Regions from separate parts of the Rhizobium sp. 01T417 genome, predicted to be linked through region 2. Evidence: predicted binding sites of a transcription regulator. Region 2 holds the regulator's gene; each other region holds the start of a gene.
The links. The regulator LexA, encoded in region 2, represses DNA repair genes until DNA is damaged. The targets are predictions, from matches to a motif close to TGTTCNNNNTGTGTTCNG.
Positions count from the first base shown of each region.

Region 1 (4,546 bases), on a different contig from region 2:
GGCAATGAGCATGCCGCCGTCAATGCCGAGCTGCTCGCGTACAGTCTGGAAGTTGGCGATGGCAGCCGGGCTGTTCAGCGTCAGCGGACTGCGCAATCCGGACGAGCGTGACCAGAAGGCCGGGAATTCCTCGCTCTCGTAGGTGACGACAGGCACGCCCGCGGTCTCCAGGACTTCAAGGGTCTTCGGTATATCGAGGATCGCCTTGGCGCCGGCGCAAACGACGATGACGCTGGTGCGGCCGAGTTCCTCGAGGTCAGCGGAGATATCGAAGCTTTCTTCCGCGCCGCGGTGGACGCCACCGATGCCACCCGTTGCAAAGACCTTGATGCCGGCACACTCGGCGGCGATCATCGTTGCTGCGACGGTCGTTGCGCCGTGACGGCGCTCGGCGATCGCAAAGGCGAGATCGGCGCGCGAAACCTTGAGGACGTCCTTGGCCTGCGCCAGTTGCTCCAACTGGTCGGATTCGAGGCCGATATGCAGCGTACCGTGAATGACCGCGATGGTGGCTGGGACCGCGCCCTGCTCACGAATGAGCGCCTCGACGCTGCGGGCCATCTCGATGTTGCCAGGGTAGGGCATGCCATGGGTGATGATGGTCGATTCAAGCGCCACGATCGGCGCGCCGCGCTGCTTGGCGCTTGCGACTTCCTTGGAGTAGGCGATCGGCAGGAGGGGGGAGATCGGTTTCGTCATTGTCGCTTCCATTTCATCGGTATTGCCTTCAATGCAGAATTCTCGCCGGCGGAACAAGGGAAAGTGTCTCCCTCACGAGATCTGGGGAGAGGTTTTCATTGACGGCATGCGGCGATTGTACGGTAAGTGCCGCGGCCGCGGCGCCCTCCCTGATGGCATCGGCTAAGGAAATTCCACGCATCAATCCGGAGATAACGCCGGCTGCAAGCGAGTCACCCGCACCGGTGACATCCGCGACATCTTCGAGGTTTGCCGGCTGCTGGGCAACAACATGGCGATCCGCGAAGGCGATCAGCTCGCGTTGGCCGCGGGTGACGACGCCACCGCGTAAACCGATGTCACCCAGCAGTGACGGCCAGTGCGCGGGATCGTTTGGGCGCTCGCCGGTCAATGCGGCAGCCTCGGCCTCGTTGAGGAAAAGATAGTCGATCCCTTCGATGCATGGTTTGAGCTTGAGGGCCTTCGCGGGCGAGATGGCGATCGCGCCCACCGGCTTGCCGAGAGCTTTTGCGCGCTCGACGATCGATGCCAGCGTCTCTGCCGGCAGGTTGGCATCAATGAGAATGAAATCGGTGGCGGCAAAGGCGTCACGTACGGCACGGATCGAAAGGCGCCGCGGCACGAACATCCGATAGAGATCCATGTCGGCAAGCGCAATCACGAGGTTTCCGTCGTTCTCGATGATTGCGGTGTAACTCGGCGTCTTCCGATCCAGGAAAATGAAGGGGCGATCATGAACCCCAGCGAAGTCGGCCGCCTCGCCGACCATCTCGCCGATCGGATCGCCGCCACGCGGTGAAATCATCGTCACATCGAAGCCCAACCTGGCAAGGTTGCGCGCCGCATTGAAGCCGCCGCCGCCCGGCTCCTCAAACCATGAGCCTGGATTGCTGGCGCCTGGCACGGTGTCGCCTGAGATGCGTCCGCGCCTGTCGATGTGGGCTCCGCCGAGGACAAGAATCTTCCGCTTCATTTCATCGTCCCGCATGGTCGAAAGATACGAATCGTCCTGCCGCCGCTGGTCGGCTGGCGACCAGAGCGCTATATCTAAGCCGTTGCTTTCCATCACGAAAACAAATGTAGAACACTGGCAAATTTACCTTTTTGTTTCAATTATTTGCACGCAACTTGCGCAATGAGAACAAATGCGGTACAAAATCGCCATCGCTGGCGACATTGCTTGAGCGGCTTCAATAACCTAAAGGTGGATCGAATGTCACAGAATACATTGCGGCTTGTAGAGGACAAATCGGTGGACAAAAGCAAGGCACTTGAAGCGGCACTCTCACAGATCGAGCGGTCGTTCGGCAAGGGCTCAATCATGAAGCTCGGCTCGAACGAGAACGTCGTCGAGATCGAAACGGTTTCGACAGGTTCTCTCGGGTTGGATATCGCGCTCGGCATCGGCGGCCTTCCAAAGGGCCGTATCATTGAGATTTACGGACCAGAAAGCTCGGGTAAGACGACGCTGGCGCTGCAGACGATAGCTGAATCGCAGAAGAAGGGTGGCATCTGTGCCTTCGTCGATGCGGAACACGCGCTTGACCCGGTTTACGCCCGCAAGCTCGGTGTCGATCTGCAGAACCTCCTGATCTCGCAGCCGGATACTGGCGAGCAGGCGCTCGAGATCACCGATACGCTGGTGCGTTCCGGCGCTGTCGACGTTCTTGTCGTCGACTCGGTTGCCGCGCTGACGCCGCGTGCCGAAATTGAAGGCGAAATGGGCGACAATCTGCCGGGCCTTCAGGCGCGCCTGATGAGCCAGGCGCTGCGCAAGCTGACGGCTTCGATTTCGAAGTCCAACACCATGGTCATCTTCATCAACCAGATCCGCATGAAGATTGGGGTCATGTTCGGTTCGCCGGAAACGACGACCGGCGGCAACGCGCTGAAATTCTATGCGTCCGTTCGCCTCGACATCCGTCGTATCGGTGCGGTCAAGGAGCGCGAAGAGGTCATCGGCAACCAGACGCGCGTCAAGGTCGTCAAGAACAAGATGGCGCCTCCCTTCAAGCAGGTCGAATTCGACATCATGTATGGTGAAGGCGTTTCGAAGACCGGCGAGTTGGTCGACCTTGGCGTCAAGGCTGGTATCGTCGAGAAATCAGGGGCCTGGTTCTCCTATAACAGCCAGCGTCTTGGCCAGGGCCGCGAAAATGCGAAGCTGTTCCTGCGTGACAATCCGGATCTCCTGCGCGAGATCGAGACGGCGCTTCGTCAGAATGCTGGCCTGATTGCGGACCGCTTCCTGCAGAATGGCGGCCCTGATGCAAATGACGGCGACGAGGCTGCAGACGGCTGATTTGCCTGGCGGTTTCCCAGAGTTCAAAACCGGTCGCATTCCTAATGAGATTGCGGCCGGTTTTGTTTGTCTGCTGGACAGTGGTTAAGGCGAGCGATAAAAGCCACTGGATTTAAGTTTTGACCTGCCTTCCGGCAGCATTGAAGGGCATAGCATGAGCGGTGTGAATGATATCCGGTCGACCTTCCTCGACTACTTCAAGAAGAACGGCCACGAAATCGTTCCGTCGAGCCCGTTGGTGCCGCGCAACGATCCGACGCTGATGTTCACCAATGCCGGCATGGTGCAGTTCAAGAACGTTTTCACCGGTCTGGAGCAGCGTCCATACAAGACGGCCTCGACCGCGCAGAAGTGCGTCCGCGCCGGCGGCAAGCATAACGACCTTGATAACGTTGGCTACACCGCACGCCACCACACCTTCTTCGAGATGCTCGGCAACTTCTCATTCGGCGATTACTTCAAGGAGCGGGCGATCGAACTTGCCTGGAACCTGATCACCAAGGAATTTGCGCTCGACGCCAAGCGGCTGCTGGTCACCGTCTATCACACGGATGATGAGGCCTTTAACCTCTGGAAGAAGATCGCAGGCTTGCCGGACGAGAAGATCATCCGTATTCCCACCAGCGACAATTTCTGGGCGATGGGTGATACCGGCCCGTGCGGCCCATGCTCGGAAATCTTCTACGACCACGGCGCTCACATCTGGGGCGGCCCTCCCGGTTCGCCGGAGGAAGATGGTGACCGCTTCATCGAGATCTGGAACCTCGTCTTCATGCAGTACGAGCAGGTGACGAAGGAAGAGCGCATCGACCTTCCGCGTCCGTCGATCGATACCGGTATGGGACTGGAGCGCGTCGCGGCAGTTCTGCAGGGCAAGCACGATAACTACGACATCGACCTGTTCCGTGCCCTGATCGAGGCTTCCGAGGAGGTCACGGGCGTGAGGGCCGAGGGCGAGCGCCGTGCGAGCCACCGTGTCATCGCCGACCACCTGCGCTCCTCTGCGTTCCTGATTGCCGATGGCGTGTTGCCGTCCAACGAAGGCCGCGGCTACGTGCTTCGCCGCATCATGCGCCGCGCAATGCGCCACGCCGAGCTCCTGGGTGCCAAGGAACCGATGATCTGGAAGCTGTTGCCGACGCTCGTTCAGGAGATGGGTCGCGCCTATCCGGAGCTGGTGCGTGCGGAATCGCTGATCTCCGAGACGCTGAAGCTGGAAGAAACTCGCTTCCGCAAGACGCTGGAGCGTGGTCTTTCACTGCTTTCCGATGCAACGACGACGCTCGGCAAGGGCGACGTGCTCGACGGCGAAACCGCGTTCAAGCTTTACGACACCTATGGCTTCCCACTCGATCTGACACAGGATGCGCTACGCGCCCGCGAAATCGGCGTCGACATATCAGGCTTTACGGACGCCATGGAACGCCAGAAGGCCGAGGCGCGTTCGCACTGGGCCGGCTCCGGCGACAAGGCTACCGAGACGATCTGGTTTGAACTCAAGGAAAAGCACGGCGCGTCCGAGTTCCTCGGCTACGACACTGAGAC
Region 1 is NZ_JBFTQH010000001.1:201,166-205,711, forward strand. It holds gene AC1DPR_RS00965 (pseudouridine-5'-phosphate glycosidase) at 1-699, opposite strand, end outside; gene AC1DPR_RS00970 (carbohydrate kinase family protein) at 728-1,672, opposite strand; gene recA (recombinase RecA) at 1,913-3,001, shown strand; gene alaS (alanine--tRNA ligase) at 3,156-4,546, shown strand, end outside.
Region 1: recA (recombinase RecA) is a predicted target of LexA. The motif match lies at 1,769-1,786, and genes of this name have one in related genera.

Region 2 (4,546 bases):
GCTTGTTGAGAACGTTCTTCATGTCCCAGGGCGCGAGGAACTGCCCCTTCTTGACGTTGATGACGCGGCCGGTCTTGGCGGCGGCAACGAGCAGGTCGGTCTGACGGCTGAGGAAAGCTGGGATCTGCAGGATGTCGACGACGGTGGACACCTCGGCACACTGCTCTTCGGTATGAATGTCGGTCAGGACAGGAAAGCCGTATTCCCTCTTGAGATCGGCGAACACTTCAAGCGCCGTTTCGAGGCCGATACCGCGCTGCGCTGACAGCGACGTCCGGTTCGCCTTGTCAAAGGAGGACTTGTAGACGAGGCCGAGACCAAGCTTGTCGCAGAGTTCCTTCAGCACACCGGCGACCATGAAGGCATGCTCGCGGCTCTCCATCTGACAAGGCCCGGCAATCAGCGACAGCTTGCCGGAATTCGAAAAGGTGACGCGGCCGGCGCCTTCGCCGACCACGACTTCGGAATTTGTCTGGCTCATCGTTTCTCCTCGAAGGCGAAGAGAGCGCCCTGTCCGGGCGCGGCCTTCACCAGAATTCGATTGTTCTTGCGCGTATAGGTCATCCCGTTAGCAGCCAATTGCGCTTCTGTCACGGCGAGATCGCCTACTTTGAAAACGATGGCAACACCACGCAGACCGCGATCGTCGGAAGGCGCAGGGATGTCGAAGTAGGCGTCCAGTCCATCCGGGGAGAGAACACTCACTCTGGCATTCGGAGTTGTCACGCTCACACCGAAGGCCTCATTGGTCGTTCCCAAGCTGTGGGCGGCGGCGCGCAGGAATGGTCCAAACGCCTTGGGGTCGGGTGCCCCAAGCACGATCTCTGCGATCCCAACCACCCCATTTGCATGCACTTGCAGGGCTTTCCGGTCGGCTGGCAGCGGGTTGACACGTTGGCATGTGAAGAAAAAGAAATCTGGAGCGCGCAGGTCAACTGCAAAGGCGAGCTTAAATGCAGCCGTCACCTCCGAGCCATCGGGCATCTTCATCGGCCGCTCGAACTGCAGCATCTCGCCGCCATTGATCTTTTCGGACAGAAACCGGGCATGGTCGCGATCGGCATCCGCCGTCGCAAAGACCACGGCAGACAGCCCATCGTCTCCACATCGGAATCGAAAGGCACGGTCCCGCGCGGTGAAGACATTGCCTTTCTGCGCCGAAGCTTCATGCAGTTCGGCATTGGCGACCCCGAGAGGCTCCAGATAAGTTTCGTCGGCGAAGAATATGCAGGCATTCTCGGTCCCAAACGGGTGCCGGGCGTCGGGCGCGACGGTGAATCCCAGCTTTCCGAGACGCTCGCGCGAGAGCCTGATATTTGGAACCGGCAGCACGATGTGGTCCAGCGGATGCGCTTCGCTCATGGCAACTTCTCCGGAATTTGCGAAGATGTGCGCCGGGCAACAGGACAATGCAACCCCCTTCTACGCTTTCGGTCAAATGAGACGCAAAAACTCAGCAAGTTGCAGGCAAGTTTTACGAAAATTTAGGTACTTGCGGAACACATATGGAACATATAGTGTCTGTTCTGGCTTTGTTTCACGACTCTGGGGTTCAACTTCGATGCTGACGCGCAAGCAACAGGAGCTTCTTCTCTTCATTCACGAGCGAATGAAGGAGTCCGGTGTCCCCCCTTCTTTTGATGAAATGAAGGATGCCTTGGACCTCGCGTCGAAGTCAGGCATCCACCGCCTGATTACCGCGCTGGAGGAACGGGGCTTCATTCGCCGACTGCCGAATCGAGCCCGCGCTCTGGAAGTCATCAAACTGCCCGAGGCATATAACCCGAGCCTGCAGCCCCGCCGCGGTTTTTCGCCGAGCGTTATCGAAGGCAGCCTCGGCAAACCACAGCCAGTTGTGGCGCCGAAGCCAGCGCCGCAGGCTGACAACGGCGGTCCTGCCTCTGTACCGGTCATGGGACGGATTGCTGCCGGCGTACCGATTTCGGCAATTCAGAACAATACCCATGACATCACGGTTCCGGCGGACATGCTTGGCCCAGGCGAGCACTATGCGCTTGAGGTCAAGGGCGACTCGATGATCGAGGCCGGCATCTTTGATGGCGACACGGTAATCATCCGCAACGGCAGCACCGCCAATGCCGGCGACATCGTTGTTGCGCTTGTCGATGATGAGGAAGCGACGCTCAAGCGCTTCCGCCGGAAAGGCGCCTCCATCGCACTTGAGGCGGCAAACCCGGCTTACGAGACGCGCATTTTCGGGCCTGACCGTGTCAAGGTCCAGGGCAAGCTTGTCGGCCTCATTCGCCGCTATCATTGAAGGCAAGCGGCTCGCCGTCAAAGGTGCCGCTTCGCCAATTATACGCCCGATGGCGGATCCAAGGGCGGTCGAGCCTCGTATAGGCCGTCGTGACGACGGGGCTACCTTGATCGTCGATCCTTACCTCAGCGGCACCAAAGCGACGCAAGTTTTCGCCGGTGAACAAAAGTGCGCCCGACCGACACCCCGTCGTGCGGAGGCGAGCGGGTGTCACGACGATATCGGCCGTATCGCAGGCAGCGCCGAAGTAAGCGGGATTTTCGACGATCGTCACGACGTAGCCGCTATCGTGCGTGGCTGTGCACCAGACGCCTTTCAGGCATACAAATCGGTTCTCAGCGCTCGTCGCAGCCTGACGTAACGCATCGCGGGCATTGCGCAATTCCACGGCAGATAACCTTTCCGATCTGCCTTGAATGTCCCGCCGCCTGATAGCGTTGACACCCTTCAACAATTGCGGTGGTTGATCTAGCTCCGCGGCGAGCGCCATTCGCCATTGGTCGAAAATGAAGTCAGGCGGATGCGGCCGGTTCGGTGCAAGGACTTGTCCTCTCACAATCGCGACGAGATTGCCGTCTTCGGCAATGACCATGTCGGGCGGCGGTTCGCTCGGCGCAACCACAACAAGCACTGTTGCCAGCGCCGCAATGCCAGCGCCGAGGTAGCGGATCTTGGAGCGCAGAAGGGCAAGTAAGAGGAACCCTGCTACCGCCACAGGAAAATACCAACCCGGCAATCTGCCGATATCGATATTGCCGCCCAGGTCGAGACCATCTGGGCAATGGCGATCACGATGTCGAGCCCGAAACCGGCAATTTTCCATGGAATGACGTCGAGGCCCAAAGGTGTCAGCAGCATAGCGAGCATGCCCATCGGCATCACCACGAAAGAGACCACCGGCATGGCCATGAGATTTGCCGGCAGACCATAAGCGTTGAGCCGGTGGAAGTGCTCGACGGCGAAAAGCGCGGTCGAGAAGCCGCCGATCATCGCGGTCAGCAGGATGCCACCAAAGAAGCATATGATGAAAACGACGGGCGTTACTGCGGCGACCTGCAGCAAGGGATGTTCGTGCGGCGGCCTTCTTGACCAGATCGCGTAAACCGGCGACGAGGGCAAGCGTCGCCGCAAACGACATCCGGAGCTCGGCCGGGGCACTTCCAAGCACGAACCAGAGGATCGCGCCCGCCCCAGCGAAGACGGACGAAACCAGGAAGAACCGCCCATGCTCTATCTCCGTTGCCACGGCGAGACGAAGCCACACGGTACAACGATCCGACGCCGTCCTTATCCGTGTCGGCCACGGCACGAAGGATTGCGTCCGGAAAGTTAGCGGAGGTTCCGCAGGAACTCGTGGCACGAGAAAAGAAGGCTGTGGCGCGCGCCCAAACGCGTCCGCGCCGGGTGTGGCTTCCCTCACCTCCAATGGCCTCAACCCCGGCATGCATTGCGCCCAAAAACAGCCGCCCGTACAACCAGAATGAAAGCTAACGGGCTTCCAAGCAAGAATAATCGATTGAAATCTGAAGGAAAATCGGAAGCCGGAAAAGCTAAGGATAATCATCAGCTTCTGCTATGCGCAGGGGTCATCGCAGAAGTGCCCAAAAGTTGATACTGCGATGCACAAAATGGCGTCACGGTAACTTGGCATTAGGCGCGCGATCATATAGCAATCATCGACGACGCTTAACCCTATGGCGCTTTTATGGCGCCAACCGCCAGTTTGGAGGATCATAATGACGGAACAAAGCGCAACACTGAAAATCGGTGACAAATCAGTCGATCTCGCCGTCAAGAGCGGCACCATCGGTCCTGACGTCATCGATATCGGCGCCCTGTACAAGAACACGGCTTCCTTCACGTACGATCCTGGTTTCACCTCGACCGCGTCCTGTGAATCGAAAATCACCTATATCGACGGTGACGCCGGCGTACTGCTGCATCGCGGCTATCCGATCGAGCAGCTCGCCGAGCACGGCGACTTCCTCGAAGTCTGCTACCTGCTTCTCTACGGAGAACTGCCGACCGCAGCCCAGAAGAAGGACTTCGACTATCGCGTGACGCATCACACGATGGTGCATGAGCAGATGAGCCGGTTCTTCACGGGCTTCCGCCGCGATGCACATCCGATGGCTGTCATGTGCGGTTGCGTCGGCGCGCTGTCGGCGTTCTACCACGACTCCACCGACATCACCGATCCGCATCAGCGCATGGTCGCAAGCCTGCGTATGATCGCCAAGATGCCAACGCTGGCCGCCATGGCCTACA
Region 2 is NZ_JBFTQH010000022.1:948-5,493, reverse strand. It holds gene kdsA (3-deoxy-8-phosphooctulonate synthase) at 1-481, opposite strand, end outside; gene AC1DPR_RS20340 (VOC family protein) at 478-1,362, opposite strand; gene lexA (transcriptional repressor LexA) at 1,562-2,278, shown strand; gene AC1DPR_RS20330 (hypothetical protein) at 2,259-2,993, opposite strand; gene AC1DPR_RS20325 (ComEC/Rec2 family competence protein) at 2,984-3,340, opposite strand; gene gltA (citrate synthase) at 4,015-4,546, shown strand, end outside.

Region 3 (4,546 bases), on a different contig from region 2:
CCTTTTCGGTGTTCGACATATCGAGCGTCATCGACGCGGCGAGGAACTCGACCGGATAATGCGCCTTCATATAGGCGGTCTGGTAGGAAACGATCGCGTAAGCGGCGGCGTGAGACTTGTTGAAACCGTAGTTGGCGAACTTGGCGAGCAGGTCGAAGATCACATCGGCTTGCGGCTTCTTCACGCCGTTCTTGACGGCGCCATCGACGAAGCGCTCGCGCTGCTGGTCCATCTCCGCCTTGATCTTCTTACCCATGGCGCGACGCAGAAGGTCGGCTTCACCGAGCGAGTAGCCCGACAGGACCTGGGCGATCTGCATCACCTGCTCCTGGTAGACGATAACCCCCTGCGTTTCCTTCAGCAGGTAGTCGATCGTCGGATGGATCGACTCGATCTCTTCCTCGCCGTGCTTGCGGGCATTGTAGACCGGGATGTTTTCCATCGGGCCTGGGCGATAAAGCGCCACGAGTGCGATGATGTCCTCGATGCAGTCCGGCTTCATGCCGATCAGCGCCTTGCGCATGCCCGCACTTTCAACCTGGAACACGCCAACCGTTTCGCCGCGCGAGAGCATCTCGTAGGTCAGCTTATCGTCCAGCGGGATCGAGGCAAGATCGACCTTGATGCCACGCTTGGCGACGAAATCGACGGCGACCTTCAACGTGGTCAGCGTCTTCAGCCCGAGGAAGTCGAACTTGACGAGGCCGGCCTGCTCGACCCACTTCATGTTGAACTGGGTGACAGGCATGTCGGAACGCGGATCGCGGTACATCGGCACCAGCTTCGACAGCGGGCGGTCGCCGATGACGATACCGGCAGCGTGGGTCGATGCGTGGCGGTAGAGACCTTCAATCTTCTGGGCGATATCGAGCAGGCGGGCGACGACCGGCTCCTTGTCGGCCTCCTCCTGCAGCTTCGGCTCTTCCTCGATCGCCTTCGACAGCGGCGTCGGGTTGGCCGGATTGTTCGGCACCAGCTTACAGATCTTGTCGACCTGACCGTAGGGCATCTCCAGCACACGGCCGACGTCGCGCAGCGCCGCGCGGGCCTGCAGCGAACCGAAGGTGATGATCTGCGCGACCTGTTCGCGGCCGTACTTGCGCTGCACATAACGGATCACCTCTTCGCGGCGGTCCTGGCAGAAGTCGATATCGAAGTCGGGCATCGAGACGCGTTCCGGGTTGAGGAAGCGTTCGAAGAGCAGCGAGAAGCGCAAGGGATCAACGTCAGTGATCGTCAGCGCGTAGGCAACGAGAGAGCCTGCACCGGAGCCGCGGCCCGGGCCGACGGGGATGTCATGCTGTTTTGCCCATTTGATAAAGTCCGAAACGATGAGGAAGTAACCCGGGAATTTCATGCGCTCGATGACGCTCAGCTCGAATTCCAGGCGCTCGCGGTAATCCTTCTCCTCATAGCCGGGCGACATGCCGAGAGTGGCAAGGCGCTTATCCAGCCCCTCCTCCGCCTGCCGGCGCAGTTCGAGTGCCTCTTCGCGTTCCGCCTCCTCGGGATCGGCGGTGGCGCCGGTGAAACGCGGCAGGATCGGCTTGCGCGTCTTCAGGATGAACGAGCAGCGCCGCGCGATCTCGATGGTGTTTTCCAGCGCCTCCGGCAAATCCGCAAACAGCTTCGCCATTTCGGCGCGGCTTTTCAGGTAGTGATCAGGCGTCAGGCGAAACCGGGTATCATCCGAAACGATGGCGTTGTGGGCGACGGCCATCAGGGCGTCATGCGCATCATAGTCGTCACGGGTCGGGAAAAAGGCTTCGTTGGTGGCGACCAACGGCAGGTCGTGCTCATAGGCAAGGCCGACGAGCTTCTGCTCATGGCGCTTGTCGTAAGTGCCGTGCCGCTGCAACTCAACATAGAGCCGGTCACCGAAATGGCGCTTCAGCAGCAGGAGGCGTGCTTCCGCCTGGGCGGCATGCCCATCCTTCAGCGCCACGTCGACCGGCCCCGTCAGGGCGCCGGTCAAAGCGATCAGGCCGTCGGTGCCGATCTCGTCGAGCCAGGAGGCACGAATGTGGATCGATTGACCGTTGCCCTCGCCGCCGAGATAGGCGCGGCTGACAAGGTCCACCAGCCGCTCGTAGCCGGCGTCGGTGGCCGCAAGGAGCACCAGCGACGGCAGCTTGGCGAGCGCCTGCTGGCCGCCGCGCCGTTCCGTCTCCAGTCCATCCTCCATGTCGATCGAGACCTGGCAGCCGATGATCGGCTGAAGGCCCTCGTCCATCGCCTTCTGTGAGAATTCGAGGGCGACGAACAGGTTGTTGGTGTCGGTGATCGCTATGGCCGGCTGGCTGTCGCCCGACGCCTTGTAGAGGATCTTCTTAAGCGGCAGCGCACCTTCAAGGAGCGAATAGGCCGAGTGGACCCGAAGGTGAACGAAGCCCGGCGTACCACCGATGAAACCGCCTTCCGCGTCTTTCTCCGCACCCGCCATGACATGCCTTCCGATCACCTGAATCAATCAGGTCTATTCTCAGCATTGAGGGGTTGATGTCCAGACAAGGGCTGCGCTCGGACCGCATGGCAGCCATGCGGTCCCCGGAATTCTTACATTGCCATGCAGATAAGCGAGAAGCTGGCAACGAACATTGCGATGGAGGTGAATGCTGCGATATCACGGATCAAGTCAGTCATTTGGCTCTCCTGTTCTCTTATGTTTTCAATTTGTTCCGCTATTGTTCTATTGTCAACAGGATTCTTTTCCGTTTTGCTGACCGCATGGCGATGGGAGAAAAGCATGTTTAAGTTTGTATTAATTGCTGGATTGGCTCTATCGGCGGCGTTTACCGCTCGAGCCGAGCAAATCGATCCCACGCGGATCGTCGACGCGGCGACGGGGGATTGGGATGGCGATGGGCGTGCGGACCTCGCGCTGCTGGTTGCTCCCGAGGAGGGCGCCAACTATGATCAAATCGGCATCTACCTCTATCTTCGTGACAGCGACCACGAACTTCTGCGGCTTTCGCTGGCCGCACCAAACAAGATCTGGGGCAGCACCAATGCGGACGGCGTCTTCGGACAGGAACCGTCGTTGAAGGCCGTCGGCAAATCCTCCATCGCCGTACACTCACAGAACAGCGCGATCGGGCGCGATCGCTGGGACCAGACGCTGACGGTGGCCTATCGGAACAAGCAGTTCGTCGTTGCCGGCTATACCTACAACCACTACGACACGCTCGACCCCAATGCCGCCGGCTCCTGCGACTACAATGCACTGACCGGCAAGCTGCAGAAGGATGGCAAGGATGTCAAAGCCGAGCCACGTGTCCTCCCGATCGCTGAGTGGAACGACGACACTGGACAAACGATCTGCGGACCGTGAGGCTTGTTCTTATTTTGTTCTTTACATTTAATAGCGTTGTTGAGACGCTGTCGAGCGGAGGGAACGCCATGGATATTGTCGCATTGAACAGTTTCATCGTCGAGGCGAAGGCGAATACCTATGTCGGTGGCGGAAGCCCTGTGCCCGCCTGCCGGACAGGATCGCGCGACATCGGATATCAGCGCGGCGCCTGGCGCTATCTCGACAGCTATTTCGGCGGCGCAGATTTCGCCGGGCAAGAAGTGGTCTGGCTGGAGAGCGAACCGGTCTGGGCGATGAACTACTTCGGACGCATCGTCGAGCATTCGCTGATCGACGGAGAACGGGCGGGAACGGTGATCAAGGCTGCACTGTCAAAAATGTATGCCGAATATCGGCGCTTCCTCGGCGGCATGGAGTTCGAGCACGCCTTCGGTTACTATGCCGATCAAAGCATAGGGGACTGCAGCCATTTCAGCGGTCGCGAAGTGATCGTCGTGAACGAGCGCAGAGCCTACGAATTGGACTACCGTGGCGGTCTCATCCACCCCTAATCAGAAATCCACGACCTTGCCGTCGGCGATAGTCACGCGGCGGTCCATGCGCCCGGCGAGTTCGTGATTGTGGGTCGCGATCAGCGCCGCCAGGCCTGATTGACGCACCAGCGCTTCAAGCGCGTCAAAGACATAGCTTGCCGTTTCAGGATCAAGGTTGCCAGTCGGCTCGTCCGCCAGCAGCAGGCTTGGCGCATTCGCGACGGCACGCGCAATCGCCACACGCTGCTGCTCGCCACCGGAAAGCTCTCCGGGGCGATGCGCGCCGCGATGGCCTATGCGCATATAATCGAGCAGCTGGCCGGCTCGCTCCTTCGCTTCCTTACGCGGCAGCCCTGCGATCATCTGCGGCATCATGATATTCTCGATCGCGGAAAATTCCGGCAGCAGATGGTGGAATTGATAGACGAAGCCGATTTCGCTGCGGCGAATCGCGGTGCGCTTATCGTCCGGCAAACCATCGCAGGCCTTTCCGTTGATGATCACCTCGCCGCCATCGGGGTGCTCAAGCAGGCCGGCAATATGTAGAAGCGTCGACTTGCCTGTGCCTGACGGCGCGACAAGGGCGACGATTTCGCCGCTGTTCAGCGTGAAGTCCGCACCCTTGAGGATCGAGAGCAGCGTCTCGCCCTGACCATAGTGGCGCTCGACACCGGAAAGCTTGAGAACGGTATTCCGCTTC
Region 3 is NZ_JBFTQH010000007.1:81,281-85,826, reverse strand. It holds gene dnaE (DNA polymerase III subunit alpha) at 1-2,443, opposite strand, end outside; gene AC1DPR_RS09995 (hypothetical protein) at 2,747-3,331, shown strand; gene AC1DPR_RS09990 (DUF5680 domain-containing protein) at 3,400-3,864, shown strand; gene AC1DPR_RS09985 (ABC transporter ATP-binding protein) at 3,865-4,546, opposite strand, start outside.
Region 3: dnaE (DNA polymerase III subunit alpha) is a predicted target of LexA. The motif match lies at 2,664-2,681, and genes of this name have one in related genera.